One region of the Lysinibacillus sp. EB106-09-02-XG168 genome, then DNA from elsewhere that is predicted to be linked to it. Evidence: a T-box and tRNA genes for the amino acid it is inferred to sense, from the RefSeq annotation. Region 1 holds a T-box; the other holds one or more tRNA genes.

Region 1 (8,130 bases):
CAATGCCTGGTTTTTCTCTAAATCACGAGGTCCTAGTTCAATACGAATCGGTACACCTTTTAATTCCCATTCGTTAAATTTGAAGCCAGGTGATTGGTCCGAATCATCTAAACGAACTCGAATTTCCTTCTTTTTAAGGGCTGCGAAGATGTCATCTAGTTTCTCTATAATTTCAGGGTTCTTTTTCCATGGACCTACAGGTATTAAGACAACTTGGGTTGGTGCAATTCGTGGCGGTAAAATAAGCCCCTGTTCATCACCGTGAACCATAATGACAGAACCGATTAAGCGTGTGGAAGTCCCCCAAGATGTTGTGTGTACATGTTCATGCTGATTAGCTTTGTTTAAATACTTAATATCAAATGCTTCAGCGAATTTTGTCCCTAAATAATGAGAAGTACCAGCTTGTACGGCCTTGCCATTTTTCATCATTGCTTCAATTGAAAATGTATCAACCGCTCCTGCAAAACGTTCTGAAGGTGTTTTTTGTCCATCATAGACAGGGATTGCAAGTAAATCCTCAACTACCTCTTTATAGATCGTTAACATTTGCTTGGTTTCTTTACGTGCATCTTCTTCATCGACATGCGCTGTATGGCCTTCTTGCCACAAAAATTCAGAAGTTCGAATGAACGGAAGTGTTTTCTTTTCCCAACGAAAAACATTTGCCCATTGATTAATGAGGACCGGTAAATCACGATAACTTTTGATCCAATTTGAATATAAGTGTCCAATCATCGTTTCAGATGTCGGGCGAAGTGCTAAACGTTCTTCTAATTTCTCGCCTGCTGCTTCCGTTACCCAAGGAAGCTCTGGTGAGAAACCTTCGATATGATCTTTTTCTTTTTGAAAAAAAGATTCAGGGATTAGCATAGGGAAATAAGCGTTGCGATGGCCTGTTTCTTTAAAACGGCGGTCCATTTCTTCCTGAATATGTTCCCAAATCTCATAGCCGTCCGGTTTAAATGCGATACAGCCTCGGACCGGTGTATAATCCATTAAGTCTGCCTTTTGAATTGTTTCAATGTACCATTTTGAAAAATCATTTTGTTGTTTCGTCATGTTCTTTCCTCCATTTCGATTAGGTGTTTGCCACCTATTGAATAAAAACGAAAAAACACAAAGCTGTCCTTAAAATAAGGACGTCTTTGTGCCGAATTAACGTGGTACCACCTTGAATTTAGTTTTAAAAACATCTTAAAACCCTCAAACGTTTTGTAACGAAAACGACTCGGTTATGTTTGCATAACATCTCCGTGGTAGGTTTCAGATAGAAGCGGTGATATAGCTCTCAACATTTGCTATATTTTCTGTTTCACAATTCTACCTTACTTGGCCACATCATCAATTTATATTGTATATAACTTTAGCAAAACAGTTAAATAATTTCAAATATTAATAATTATTTTTCGGAAAATATCTAAAAATTAACATTACTCCAGTGCGAAATATCACTTTTAATAACAAAGGATTTTTCAGCAGTTGATTTTTCACAAAGACTTACTATAATTATTTACTCTCAACTATTAACTGCGCAAAGTCATCTACCGATAGTGGTTTACTGAAATAATAGCCTTGTACATACTCACAGCCATGTTCACGCAGCACTTTTAATTCTGCTTCTTCCTCTACGCCTTCAGCTACTACTTGAAGATTTAGGGCATGTGCAAGAGAGATCATAGCTGAAATCATGGCAATGCCTGATTTTTCAGGTAAAATATCACGGACGAATGCACGATCTATTTTTAAAACATCTACTGGGAATGTTTTTAAGTAATTGAGCGACGAGTAACCTGTTCCGAAATCATCTAAAGAAATCGTAATACCGAGTGCTCTTAATTGGTTAATAGTATTGATCAAGTCTTCGGTATAATCCAACATACTCATCTCAGTAATTTCTATTTCTAATAAGTGTGGATCGATTTTAGTTTCTGTCATAATTTCGCGTACCATTTTGACAAAGCCTGTCGTACTAATATGAATCGGAGAAATGTTTACGGCAACACGTAAGTTTAAATTATGTACCTCGTTCCAAGCGCGTGCCTGGGCGGATGCTTTTCTTAACACCCATACCCCTATATCATTTATAAGCCCACATTCTTCAGCAAATGGAATAAAGTGATCCGGAGGTATATGACCAAGTACAGGATCATGCCAACGAAGTAAAGCCTCCATGCCAATGATTGTATTCGTTTTTAAATCAATCTTTGGTTGATAATGTAATTCTAAAATATCCTTCTTTAACGCTTGATGTAATTTTGTTTCAAGTAATAGCCATTTATCATTGATTTCATCCATAGTAGGTCGATATAAGCGATATTGATTACCACGGGAAGATTTCGCAGCATACATTGCAATATCTGCATTTTTCAATAATTCCTCCACAGAGTTTGCATGATCTGGAAAAATACTAATTCCAACACTAATACTAGCGTAAAATTCATACGTATTCACGATAAAACTCTCATTAAAGACGCTAATTATTTCCTCAGCCTTCTCTTCAATACGGTCAACATCGTTTATTATAATTACAAATTCATCACTATTGTGGCGGTAGATAGAATTCGATGTGTAATCCACGTTGCGTAGGCGATGTGCCATTTCCACTAAGAACAGATCCCCGATGATATGACCAAGTCCATCGTTAATGTTTTTAAAACGATTTACATCAATAAAAAATAACGCAAACTTCTCACCTGTACGTCGAGATTGATGGAATTCGTTTTCTAAACGTTGCTCTAACTTACGACGATTTGGTAGCCCTGTTAATTCATCGTGATAGGCAATATGAGTAATCTTTTTGATATCTTTTTGTGCAGTTATGTCGACTCGAATAGCAATATATTGATATGGTTTACCATTGTCATCAAGAAAAGGAAAAATCGTCGTCTTCACCCAGTATAGACTACCGTCCTTTGCGCGATTACATACCTCGCCATTCCACATGTCACCCTTACCTATCGTTTTCCACATCTCTCTAAAGAAAGATCGTGGATGGTAACCTGAATTCAGTAAACGGTGATCTTGCCCTAATAATTCTTCACGTGTATATTTAGAAATTTTGCAAAAATGATCATTAACAAACGTAATTTTCCCAGTTCGGTCTGTGATTGCCACAATGATTGAACTATTCATTGCTGAAAAAATATCTTGTAATTCTTTCAGACTATAGTGAACTTGATTAATACTACTAGGCGTGATATTCATCATTTACATTCTCCGTTCATTAGAAGGGTTTGGTACTTTTGCTTTATAAAAAGCGGGGTATGGGATATCGCCCTTTATTATGTAATTATATTATAGTATTAGAAAAGCGGTTAATTCAACCCAAATATTCAAACGTTTAAATCTATATTTAAATGATTTTTGTTAGAACAGACTCAAAAAACAAGGTCTTTTAACTCATTTAACACGCTTGTTTTGGAATACACTAAGTACCTTAGTCCATTTATATGTTACGTTTAGCCTATTCATTTCTCAACTGAATGATCGGTCTGTATTTTCAGATACTTGAATAATTACTTCATTTATGATAATTACTAAAAATACCTTACTGTCATAACTAGGCAGTAAGGTATTTTATAAGCTAAAAGACTTCATATTCTATTGGACCTCCCAATGTTTTGGCTCGTTCATTGTAGGCATCAAGTTGCTCTTGAGATAAGGTCAACATATAATAGTGAAAATTGATGGGTTCTAAACCGTGTTTCTCACATACTTGTCGGTAAAAATCATAGCCTTCGCGATATTTTGTCATCCTAATACTTCCTTCCATTTGTGCAACTTCATTAAAATAGTCTAGTCTTTTTTCAATCAATTTCGCCTTGGCGTAATTGATTATGGATTTTGAATTGTGATCGCACAATTCCTTCTTTTAAAAATCAGTGATATCAAATCTTCAAAGGTGAATGTCTTCTACTGAATGAAGAAAAAATTTCGTATCCAGTTTTATATAAAGAAATTCGCATCCCCTTTCCTTTGTTATATAACAGATTAATTATTTTTTAATAATATATAACAGTTTCTTTGGTACGTCAATAAATTATCTGATATTTCTTTCAAATAGTTGAAAGCCCAGTCCATTTTAATTAGTATGGCTGGGCTTTTCATAAAATATTCACGTCGGCGTCCGTTCTAATCACATCCTTTAATCTTAAACCTTTTAAATACCTAGTTGTTTTGCTTGCATATTATAAGCTGAAAGTTGCTGCTGTGATAACTTTAGCACATAATAGCGGAAAGAAATTGGCTCTAACCCATAACGTTCACACATCTCACAATAAAACTCATAACCATCACGATACTTTGACATTTGAATTCCTCCTAAAAACAAACTGTTTTATAACAGTTGTTATTATTTCTTTTTTAATATATAACAGATAATTCGTTTCGTCAAGCTTTACAATTTGGGGTACCTTCAGGAAAATGCGGATTTACAACGCTAAGCCTTTCTCTCTGGCATATAATCTTCGATTGATAAACTAACTGATAACCTCGTATTTCCCTTCGTTTGATTCCATGTATCCTCTGAAAACAAATATTTCTCAAAATCTCTTTATTGTCTACTGCCCACAATGGATACATCACCAGCCCGAACATGTTCCCTTAGTTCTGTTAAGACAGCCATTTCATAATAATGACGATTGATTGTACCGTCATCCTCATATAAGTGTTTTTCCAACGCTTTGAGATAAAGTCCACAGGTGAGTCGTCAGGTACTTTTCGCTTTCCAGATTTCCTCGGATAATCTCTACAGATTGTATAAGTGATTCATTTCCCTTTGTAGAATGAAATTCCAATACCTTTAATAGCGTTGGCGTGTATTTTCTAAGTGAATAAAATCGTTTTTGCAGTAAGTCTAAATAATCATAGTCGGCAGGACGTGAGAGCTTATGAGCTTCTTCTACCGAAAAGACAAAAGAATTCCATCCAATAACGAATTCTAAAACCTCAAATATGTCTAATTTTTCTTCTTTTACTTTGATTAAAGCTTGTCCGGTGTTCATAAAGTGTATAACCTTTCCACCCATCTTTTTACAGGTTTTGGAACATTTTATAGCTTGGTAAATATTAACGTGTTATCATTTGATTAAAAGGGAGTTATTTAATTTTGTTCGTCAATCGGGCCATTTTATCGAATAGCTTGCATATATAGGAGTACATCATTATGAGGTTAAATATTATTAATAAAGATTTCTCGTCAATGTGGTTATCTAATTTACTATCCATTTTGAATGGAAGATTCAGAGAACTAGTTATACCATTAATTGTGTTGGGTTTAACTAATTCCCCTTTAGTAACAGGACTGGTTGCACTTTCGCAACAGCTTGGAACAGTATTACTTGCGATTCCTATAGGCACATGGGTAGAGAAGAAAAACAAAGTCCGAGTAGCCAGAATTTGTCATATTATCTATGGCATTGGTATTTTCACACTTGCTTATTTGATAATATTAGAACAATTAAACGTTGCAGTAATCACCTTTGTTTTATTCTTTATGGGTATAGTATCTTTAATTAGTGGTACTGCTTTTTCGGCAATGATCCCTAGTGTTGCAGGAAGAAAAAAGTTATTAGAAGCCCATACGAGTTTAGAAGCTGCCGATGCGATTGTCACTTTAATTGGACCGGCAATTGGTGGTTTTTTATTAGCGAAAACAGGATCATTCATAACATTAAGTATCTGTGCTACGTTGTCCTTATTATCAGCACTCTTTATTTCGTTAGTTCGAAATAGAGAAATACAACCCCAACAAAGTATTGAAATGGCAACTAAAGAGAAAAAAGCAAACTTTTTCAGGCAAACGGTAGATGGACTGAAATACCTTATTGTTAATACGCAACAATTAATTAATACTATTGTTTTAAGTACGTTAGGCTTTTCTACAATATTTATTGTTCTAACTGTTCTACTCCATGCAAGGATATCTTTAAATTTTTCTGAAGAACTCATAGGTATTTTATTATCAAGTGCCGGTATTGGAAATATCATAGGTGTTTTAATAATGAAATGGTTTAAAAATAGGAATTGGCTATTACTACTGTGTTCATTTCTGATTATCTCTTCTGTTGGCGTTTTTGTTATTTTTTCAACAGAAAACTTTATATTAATGTGTTTAGGAATGATAATATTTGATGGTGCACTATCAATGGCATTTGTGGTCCAAGTATCTGTGCATCAAGGGATTACGCCAAATAACTATTTGGCGAGGGTAAAAAGCGCTACATATGTTATAGGTGGTCTATCTACAATGTTGGGAACGTTTTTAGCTGGTGCTATTCCAGAATTTTCATCATCAAGAATTGCACTAGGAATTGGAGTATTCGTACTAGCAATACCAGCATTGTATTTGCTTAAGTTTCGAAAACTTGGTGTGAAACTCAGTAAAATAAAAACGATTAGTATGAATAGTAATGTAGAATGATTTCACTAATTTAAAGTAATGAGATCATTTCTAGAAGAATCAAAAAAACGATTGGGCAAGTGGCCAATCGTTTTTTTGCCTATTATTCAGTTGTAACGATAAAATCGCCACGGCGAATTAATGCAAATAGAGTGCCAAGTCCTAACAAAGTTGCTACAAGGATAAATGCTACCTTGACATCCCAAAGCTCTGCAATTGCTCCGAAACTTAATGTTCAAATACCGAATAAGAGTGATATCATAGTACTTTGAACGGCGTAAATTTTAGGAAGCTCGTCAGTAATTGCAAATTTTTGAAGCATTGTCTCACTTACAATGCCTTTTAATTGTTGAACAACTCCGTTCAGAATAACAATTAGAATTGAAATCCACAGAATGGTTGTTACTCCGAAAAGAAGAGTAACACCGCTAATGCCAAATGATAACACAATACCTAAGAAAGAAGGAAAGTTTAAAGGTCGGTTAAAGAAGTACCATAAAAATCATGCAGGAATGAATTATGCAATAAAGCTTTATAAAGAGGAGATATGACTGAAAATCAATTTGTGAAATTACAAATCTGTCTAGGGCCTCATTATATAGAAAGCTATCGGAAAGGAACAGTTGATGAGTTATACCCAAAATCGGAAATATATAATAGAAAATAAATTTTATATAGAGGTGGAATTATATGCCTAAAATTGACAATATGTTAGCAATTCTATGGATGCTTCGTTCAGGTGAAAAAATTACTGCAAAACAAATTTCAGAAAAGTTAGAGATGAATATAAGGACTGTGTATCGTTATATTGATACAATTTCAACAAGTGGCGTACCTATAATTTCAGAACCAGGACATAACGGTGGATACACTTTATTGAACAATTTTATTGAGGCTCCTCTTTTTTTTGATTTTGAGGAGCAAACTGCATTATTTCACGCTGCTGTTTTTGCAGAAGAAGCGGGATATTATGGAGGTGAAGCACTAAATAGGGCTATTTCAAAACTAAGTAAATACTCAAATCAAGAGCAGGAAACAAAGATAAACCAACATTTAACTAGTCTTGAAGTAATAAGTCGATTAAGTTCACTCTCTATGGAACCTTTTTTGAAGGAGTTGGAGCATGCCGTAGCTGACGGGTACTCAGTAAAAATTCTTTACCTTAAAAGTGGCGAAAAGCAATTAAATTATAGATTGGTCGATCCGTATAGAATTATCTATTGGAATAATAAGTGGTATGTGATTGGATTTTGTCACCTTAGGAATGATATCCGTAGTTTTAGAGTAGATCGAATTGAAAGTCTAATGTTAACCGAAAATAAGTTTAACCGGCCAGAAAATTTTTCAGCACGTGACTTTTTTATAAAAGGTCTTCTTCCACCTATAGAAGATAAGGAAGGGATTATTTCTTTGGTTATTAATGGGGATAAAAATGTAATGGCTGATATTTGCCAACATTGGTTTTTAGGACATTATTTACAAGAACGGACTTCAAATCAAGCAGTTTTTCTTCTTGAAAAAGATATGATACATACATATGTACCTTATTTACTTTTACCATACAATAAATCTATTAAAGTTATTGAGCCAATAAGTCTTAAGAAAAGACTTATTGAAGTTCTGTCGGAATTAATAAAATTTCATCAAGTATGATAACTTCCCTGACGTTAACTGTCAGGGAAGTTATCTTATAATACCTATATCAATTGTGATTGGAGTGTTATTGG
Region 2 (8,130 bases), 2.3 Mb from region 1:
ATAGTAGAATCATGATAAATTATTACTTGTCGTTAAGACGACGCAAGGAACAAAATGAATTCGAAAAAACATCAAAAAAAGATGTTGACATTGAAAACTAAGAATGGTATTATATAAGAGTTGTTGCTTTTGAAACGAAGTGAAAAAACTTCTAAAAAAGAGTTGACAACGAAAAACAAAAATGTTATACTATAAAAGTTGTTGAAACAAAACAACAACGAAATGAACCTTGAAAACTGAACAAGCAAAACGTAATCAATAAAGTTTTTAGTAGCTAACCTTGAGTTGGTGAACGAAACAAAATTTTGGACATCAAACATGATGCCAGCAAAACAATTTGAGCTAATCAAATTTCTTTTATGGAGAGTTTGATCCTGGCTCAGGACGAACGCTGGCGGCGTGCCTAATACATGCAAGTCGAGCGAACAGATAAGGAGCTTGCTCCTTTGACGTTAGCGGCGGACGGGTGAGTAACACGTGGGCAACCTACCTTATAGTTTGGGATAACTCCGGGAAACCGGGGCTAATACCGAATAATCTATTTCACTTCATGGTGAAATACTAAAAGACGGTTTCGGCTGTCGCTATAAGATGGGCCCGCGGCGCATTAGCTAGTTGGTGAGGTAACGGCTCACCAAGGCGACGATGCGTAGCCGACCTGAGAGGGTGATCGGCCACACTGGGACTGAGACACGGCCCAGACTCCTACGGGAGGCAGCAGTAGGGAATCTTCCACAATGGGCGAAAGCCTGATGGAGCAACGCCGCGTGAGTGAAGAAGGTTTTCGGATCGTAAAACTCTGTTGTAAGGGAAGAACAAGTACAGTAGTAACTGGCTGTACCTTGACGGTACCTTATTAGAAAGCCACGGCTAACTACGTGCCAGCAGCCGCGGTAATACGTAGGTGGCAAGCGTTGTCCGGAATTATTGGGCGTAAAGCGCGCGCAGGCGGTCCTTTAAGTCTGATGTGAAAGCCCACGGCTCAACCGTGGAGGGTCATTGGAAACTGGGGGACTTGAGTGCAGAAGAGGAAAGTGGAATTCCAAGTGTAGCGGTGAAATGCGTAGAGATTTGGAGGAACACCAGTGGCGAAGGCGACTTTCTGGTCTGTAACTGACGCTGAGGCGCGAAAGCGTGGGGAGCAAACAGGATTAGATACCCTGGTAGTCCACGCCGTAAACGATGAGTGCTAAGTGTTAGGGGGTTTCCGCCCCTTAGTGCTGCAGCTAACGCATTAAGCACTCCGCCTGGGGAGTACGGTCGCAAGACTGAAACTCAAAGGAATTGACGGGGGCCCGCACAAGCGGTGGAGCATGTGGTTTAATTCGAAGCAACGCGAAGAACCTTACCAGGTCTTGACATCCCGTTGACCACTGTAGAGATATGGTTTTCCCTTCGGGGACAACGGTGACAGGTGGTGCATGGTTGTCGTCAGCTCGTGTCGTGAGATGTTGGGTTAAGTCCCGCAACGAGCGCAACCCTTGATCTTAGTTGCCATCATTTAGTTGGGCACTCTAAGGTGACTGCCGGTGACAAACCGGAGGAAGGTGGGGATGACGTCAAATCATCATGCCCCTTATGACCTGGGCTACACACGTGCTACAATGGACGATACAAACGGTTGCCAACTCGCGAGAGGGAGCTAATCCGATAAAGTCGTTCTCAGTTCGGATTGTAGGCTGCAACTCGCCTACATGAAGCCGGAATCGCTAGTAATCGCGGATCAGCATGCCGCGGTGAATACGTTCCCGGGCCTTGTACACACCGCCCGTCACACCACGAGAGTTTGTAACACCCGAAGTCGGTGGGGTAACCTTTTGGAGCCAGCCGCCGAAGGTGGGATAGATGATTGGGGTGAAGTCGTAACAAGGTAGCCGTATCGGAAGGTGCGGCTGGATCACCTCCTTTCTAAGGATATTTTCGGAATACAAACCTAGGGTTTGTAAGATTACGTTTTGCGTTCAGTTTTGAAGGTTCATTCTTAACGAATGAAATACTTCAAAACTTGTTCTTTGAAAACTGGATAAAACGACATTGAAATAGTAACAAACACATTTATTTTTTAAGTTTTTTAGGCTTAATAACTTGGTTAAGTTATTAAGGGCGCACGGCGAATGCCTTGGCACTAGGAGCCGATGAAGGACGGCACTAACACCGATATGCTTCGGGGAGCTGTAAGTGAGCTTTGATCCGGAGATTTCCGAATGGGGGAACCCACTACGTTTAATCGCGTAGTATCTTGACGTGAATACATAGCGTCTTGAAGGCAGACCCAGGGAACTGAAACATCTAAGTACCTGGAGGAAGAGAAAGAAAAATCGATTCCCTGAGTAGCGGCGAGCGAAACGGGAAGAGCCCAAACCAAGAGGCTTGCCTCTTGGGGTTGTAGGACACTCTATACGGAGTTACAAAAGAGCGAGTTAGATGAAGCGACTTGGAAAGGTCCGCCAGAGCAGGTAAAAGCCCTGTAGTCGAAAGTTCGTTCTCTCCTGAGTGGATCCTGAGTACGGCGGAACACGTGAAATTCCGTCGGAATCCGGGAGGACCATCTCCCAAGGCTAAATACTACCTAGTGACCGATAGTGAACCAGTACCGTGAGGGAAAGGTGAAAAGCACCCCGGAAGGGGAGTGAAAGAGATCCTGAAACCGTGTGCCTACAAGTAGTTAGAGCCCGTTAATGGGTGATAGCGTGCCTTTTGTAGAATGAACCGGCGAGTTACGATTACGTGCGAGGTTAAGCTTTAGAAGGCGGAGCCGCAGCGAAAGCGAGTCTGAATAGGGCGAAATAGTACGTGGTCGTAGACCCGAAACCAGGTGATCTACCCATGTCCAGGGTGAAGGTGAGGTAACACTTACTGGAGGCCCGAACCCACGCACGTTGAAAAGTGCGGGGATGAGGTGTGGGTAGCGGAGAAATTCCAATCGAACTTGGAGATAGCTGGTTCTCTCCGAAATAGCTTTAGGGCTAGCCTCGTGATGAGAATACTGGAGGTAGAGCACTGTTTGGACTAGGGGGCCATCCCGGTTTACCGAATTCAGACAAACTCCGAATGCCAGATATTTATACACGGGAGTCAGACTGCGAGTGATAAGATCCGTAGTCAAAAGGGAAACAGCCCAGACCACCAGCTAAGGTCCCAAAGTAATCGTTAAGTGGAAAAGGATGTGGCGTTGCACAGACAACCAGGATGTTGGCTTAGAAGCAGCCATCATTTAAAGAGTGCGTAATAGCTCACTGGTCGAGTGACGCTGCGCCGAAAATGTATCGGGGCTAAACGATTCACCGAAGCTGTGGATTGACATCTACGATGTCAGTGGTAGGAGAGCGTTCTAAGTGCGTTGAAGTCAGATCGGAAGGACTGGTGGAGCGCTTAGAAGTGAGAATGCCGGTATGAGTAGCGAAAGACGGGTGAGAATCCCGTCCACCGTATGACTAAGGTTTCCTGAGGAAGGCTCGTCCGCTCAGGGTTAGTCGGGACCTAAGCCGAGGCCGATAGGCGTAGGCGATGGACAACAGGTTGATATTCCTGTACCACCTCCTCACCGTTTGAGAAATGGGGGGACGCAGTAGGATAGGGTAAGCGCGCTGTTGGATATGCGCGTCCAAGCAGTAAGGCGTGTGTGTAGGCAAATCCGCACACTGTAACGTTGAGCTGTGATGGCGAGTCCGTATGGACGAAGTTCCTGATTTCACACTGCCAAGAAAAGCCTCTATCGAGGTGAGAGGTGCCCGTACCGCAAACCGACACAGGTAGTCGAGGAGAGAATCCTAAGGTGTGCGAGAGAACTCTCGTTAAGGAACTCGGCAAAATGACCCCGTAACTTCGGGAGAAGGGGTGCTCTTGAGCGTGCAAGCGCATGAGAGCCGCAGTGAATAGGCCCAGGCGACTGTTTAGCAAAAACACAGGTCTCTGCAAAACCGTAAGGTGACGTATAGGGGCTGACGCCTGCCCGGTGCTGGAAGGTTAAGAGGAGTGGTTAGCGCAAGCGAAGCTGCGAATTGAAGCCCCAGTAAACGGCGGCCGTAACTATAACGGTCCTAAGGTAGCGAAATTCCTTGTCGGGTAAGTTCCGACCCGCACGAAAGGCGTAACGATCTGGGCACTGTCTCAACGAGAGACTCGGTGAAATTATAGTACCTGTGAAGATGCAGGTTACCCGCGACAGGACGGAAAGACCCCGTGGAGCTTTACTGTAGCCTGATATTGAATTTTGGTACAACTTGTACAGGATAGGTAGGAGCCAGAGATCTCGGAGCGCCAGCTTCGAAGGAGGCGTCGGTGGGATACTACCCTGGTTGTATTGAAATTCTAACCCATGCCCCTTAGCGGGGCAGGAGACAGTGTCAGGCGGACAGTTTGACTGGGGCGGTCGCCTCCTAAAAGGTAACGGAGGCGCCCAAAGGTTCCCTCAGAATGGTTGGAAATCATTCGTAGAGTGTAAAGGCACAAGGGAGCTTGACTGCGAGACCTACAAGTCGAGCAGGGTCGAAAGACGGGCTTAGTGATCCGGTGGTTCCGCATGGAAGGGCCATCGCTCAACGGATAAAAGCTACCCCGGGGATAACAGGCTTATCTCCCCCAAGAGTCCACATCGACGGGGAGGTTTGGCACCTCGATGTCGGCTCATCGCATCCTGGGGCTGTAGTCGGTCCCAAGGGTTGGGCTGTTCGCCCATTAAAGCGGTACGCGAGCTGGGTTCAGAACGTCGTGAGACAGTTCGGTCCCTATCCGTCGTGGGCGTAGGAAATTTGAGAGGAGCTGTCCTTAGTACGAGAGGACCGGGATGGACACACCGCTGGTGTACCAGTTGTCTTGCCAAAGGCATCGCTGGGTAGCTATGTGTGGACGGGATAAGTGCTGAAAGCATCTAAGCATGAAGCCCCCCTCAAGATGAGATTTCCCATTACGCAAGTAAGTAAGATCCCTCAAAGACGATGAGGTAGATAGGTTCGAGGTGGAAGTGTGGTGACACATGGAGCTGACGAATACTAATCGATCGAGGACTTAACCAAAATGTTTGAAACATTCAATGCACCGTTTATCCAGTTTTGAAAGAACAAGAAAGTTTTTTAAAAAAAGCTTGCAATTATAACAAAATGTGTTATAATAAATCTTGTCTTTAAAATAGTCTAGTGATGATGGCAAAGAGGTCACACCCGTTCCCATACCGAACACGGAAGTTAAGCTCTTTAGCGCCGATGGTAGTTGGGGGCTTCCCCCTGCGAGAGTAGGACGTCGCTAGGCGTAATACCCAGGAGGATTAGCTCAGCTGGGAGAGCACCTGCCTTACAAGCAGGGGGTCGGCGGTTCGAGCCCGTCATCCTCCACCATTTGCCGGTGTAGCTCAGTTGGTAGAGCAACTGACTTGTAATCAGTAGGTCGTGGGTTCGACTCCTATCGCCGGCACCATAGTTTGAGCCATTAGCTCAGTTGGTAGAGCATCTGACTTTTAATCAGAGGGTCGAAGGTTCGAGTCCTTCATGGCTCACCATTTAAATTGCCAACAAAATATGCGGGTGTGGCGGAATTGGCAGACGCACTAGACTTAGGATCTAGCGCCGCAAGGCGTGGGGGTTCGACTCCCTTCACCCGCACCATATTTTAAATTTAATAATTGCCAGGATAAATAAATCTTATGCACATGCGGAAGTAGTTCAGTGGTAGAACACCACCTTGCCAAGGTGGGGGTCGCGAGTTCGAACCTCGTCTTCCGCTCCAAATGTGCCGGGGTGGCGGAACTGGCAGACGCACAGGACTTAAAATCCTGCGGTAGGTGACTACCGTGCCGGTTCGATTCCGGCCCTCGGCACCATTTTATTTTAATAATTAGCGCCCGTAGCTCAATTGGATAGAGCGTCTGACTACGGATCAGAAGGTTATGGGTTCGACTCCTGTCGGGCGCGCCAATATAACAAACGGGAAGTAGCTCAGCTTGGTAGAGCACTTGGTTTGGGACCAAGGGGTCGCAGGTTCGAATCCTGTCTTCCCGACCATTTCCTAAAAATATCTATGGGGCCTTAGCTCAGCTGGGAGAGCGCCTGCCTTGCACGCAGGAGGTCAGCGGTTCGATCCCGCTAGGCTCCACCAATTAAAACAAATGAACCTTGAAAACTGAACAAGCAAAACGTAATCAATAAAGTTTTTAGTAGCTAACCTTGAGTTAGTGAACGAAACAAAATTTTGGACATCAAACATGATGCCAGCAAAACAATTTGAGCTAATCAAATTTCTTTTTATGGAGAGTTTGATCCTGGCTCAGGACGAACGCTGGCGGCGTGCCTAATACATGCAAGTCGAGCGAACAGATAAGGAGCTTGCTCCTTTGACGTTAGCGGCGGACGGGTGAGTAACACGTGGGCAACCTACCTTATAGTTTGGGATAACTCCGGGAAACCGGGGCTAATACCGAATAATCTATTTTACTTCATAGTGAAATACTGAAAGACGGTCTCGGCTGTCGCTATAAGATGGGCCCGCGGCGCATTAGCTAGTTGGTGAGGTAACGGCTCACCAAGGCGACGATGCGTAGCCGACCTGAGAGGGTGATCGGCCACACTGGGACTGAGACACGGCCCAGACTCCTACGGGAGGCAGCAGTAGGGAATCTTCCACAATGGGCGAAAGCCTGATGGAGCAACGCCGCGTGAGTGAAGAAGGTTTTCGGATCGTAAAACTCTGTTGTAAGGGAAGAACAAGTACAGTAGTAACTGGCTGTACCTTGACGGTACCTTATTAGAAAGCCACGGCTAACTACGTGCCAGCAGCCGCGGTAATACGTAGGTGGCAAGCGTTGTCCGGAATTATTGGGCGTAAAGCGCGCGCAGGCGGTCCTTTAAGTCTGATGTGAAAGCCCACGGCTCAACCGTGGAGGGTCATTGGAAACTGGGGGACTTGAGTGCAGAAGAGGAAAGTGGAATTCCAAGTGTAGCGGTGAAATGCGTAGAGATTTGGAGGAACACCAGTGGCGAAGGCGACTTTCTGGTCTGTAACTGACGCTGAGGCGCGAAAGCGTGGGGAGCAAACAGGATTAGATACCCTGGTAGTCCACGCCGTAAACGATGAGTGCTAAGTGTTAGGGGGTTTCCGCCCCTTAGTGCTGCAGCTAACGCATTAAGCACTCCGCCTGGGGAGTACGGTCGCAAGACTGAAACTCAAAGGAATTGACGGGGGCCCGCACAAGCGGTGGAGCATGTGGTTTAATTCGAAGCAACGCGAAGAACCTTACCAGGTCTTGACATCCCGTTGACCACTGTAGAGATATGGTTTTCCCTTCGGGGACAACGGTGACAGGTGGTGCATGGTTGTCGTCAGCTCGTGTCGTGAGATGTTGGGTTAAGTCCCGCAACGAGCGCAACCCTTGATCTTAGTTGCCATCATTTAGTTGGGCACTCTAAGGTGACTGCCGGTGACAAACCGGAGGAAGGTGGGGATGACGTCAAATCATCATGCCCCTTATGACCTGGGCTACACACGTGCTACAATGGACGATACAAACGGTTGCCAACTCGCGAGAGGGAGCTAATCCGATAAAGTCGTTCTCAGTTCGGATTGTAGGCTGCAACTCGCCTACATGAAGCCGGAATCGCTAGTAATCGCGGATCAGCATGCCGCGGTGAATACGTTCCCGGGCCTTGTACACACCGCCCGTCACACCACGAGAGTTTGTAACACCCGAAGTCGGTGGGGTAACCTTTTGGAGCCAGCCGCCGAAGGTGGGATAGATGATTGGGGTGAAGTCGTAACAAGGTAGCCGTATCGGAAGGTGCGGCTGGATCACCTCCTTTCTAAGGATATTTTCGGAATACAAACCTAGGGTTTGTAAGATTACGTTTTGCGTTCAGTTTTGAAGGTTTATGACTAAATATAAAACTTCTAAGAGGGCCTATAGCTCAGCTGGTTAGAGCGCACGCCTGATAAGCGTGAGGTCGATGGTTCGAGTCCATTTAGGCCCACCATATATACCTCTTGGGGCCTTAGCTCAGCTGGGAGAGCGCCTGCCTTGCACGCAGGAGGTCAGCGGTTCGATCCCGCTAGGCTCCACCAATTATTGTTCTTTGAAAACTGGATAAAACGACATTGAAATAGTAACAAACACATTTATTTTTTAAGTTTTTTTATAGGCTTAAT

What was found. A T-box is a leader RNA that pairs with one kind of tRNA and senses whether it is charged. The one in region 1 lies ahead of proS (proline--tRNA ligase), so its partner is inferred to be a tRNA-Pro.
Region 2: it encodes a tRNA-Pro, which carries the amino acid that the T-box ahead of proS (proline--tRNA ligase) is inferred to sense. The anticodon was not compared.

The regions. Positions count from the first base shown of each region.
Region 1 covers NZ_JBYTDN010000003.1:2,359,067-2,367,196, reverse strand. The annotation lists gene proS (proline--tRNA ligase) at 1-1,062, opposite strand, end outside; T-box leader at 1,136-1,354, opposite strand; gene AC3WSO_RS12495 (putative bifunctional diguanylate cyclase/phosphodiesterase) at 1,510-3,210, opposite strand; gene AC3WSO_RS12490 (transcriptional regulator) at 3,587-3,757, opposite strand; gene AC3WSO_RS12485 (transcriptional regulator) at 4,163-4,312, opposite strand; partial or broken gene AC3WSO_RS12480 (Tn3 family transposase) at 4,451-5,036, opposite strand; gene AC3WSO_RS12475 (MFS transporter) at 5,168-6,424, shown strand; partial or broken gene AC3WSO_RS12470 (helix-turn-helix domain-containing protein) at 6,853-7,030, shown strand; gene AC3WSO_RS12465 (helix-turn-helix transcriptional regulator) at 7,094-8,056, shown strand.
Region 2 covers NZ_JBYTDN010000003.1:107,632-115,761, forward strand. The annotation lists rRNA gene AC3WSO_RS01685 (16S ribosomal RNA) at 357-1,908, shown strand; rRNA gene AC3WSO_RS01690 (23S ribosomal RNA) at 2,088-5,015, shown strand; rRNA gene rrf (5S ribosomal RNA) at 5,132-5,247, shown strand; tRNA gene AC3WSO_RS01700 (tRNA-Val) at 5,258-5,333, shown strand; tRNA gene AC3WSO_RS01705 (tRNA-Thr) at 5,337-5,412, shown strand; tRNA gene AC3WSO_RS01710 (tRNA-Lys) at 5,419-5,494, shown strand; tRNA gene AC3WSO_RS01715 (tRNA-Leu) at 5,516-5,600, shown strand; tRNA gene AC3WSO_RS01720 (tRNA-Gly) at 5,647-5,721, shown strand; tRNA gene AC3WSO_RS01725 (tRNA-Leu) at 5,727-5,815, shown strand; tRNA gene AC3WSO_RS01730 (tRNA-Arg) at 5,833-5,909, shown strand; tRNA gene AC3WSO_RS01735 (tRNA-Pro) at 5,920-5,996, shown strand; tRNA gene AC3WSO_RS01740 (tRNA-Ala) at 6,015-6,090, shown strand; rRNA gene AC3WSO_RS01745 (16S ribosomal RNA) at 6,236-7,787, shown strand; tRNA gene AC3WSO_RS01750 (tRNA-Ile) at 7,882-7,958, shown strand; tRNA gene AC3WSO_RS01755 (tRNA-Ala) at 7,971-8,046, shown strand.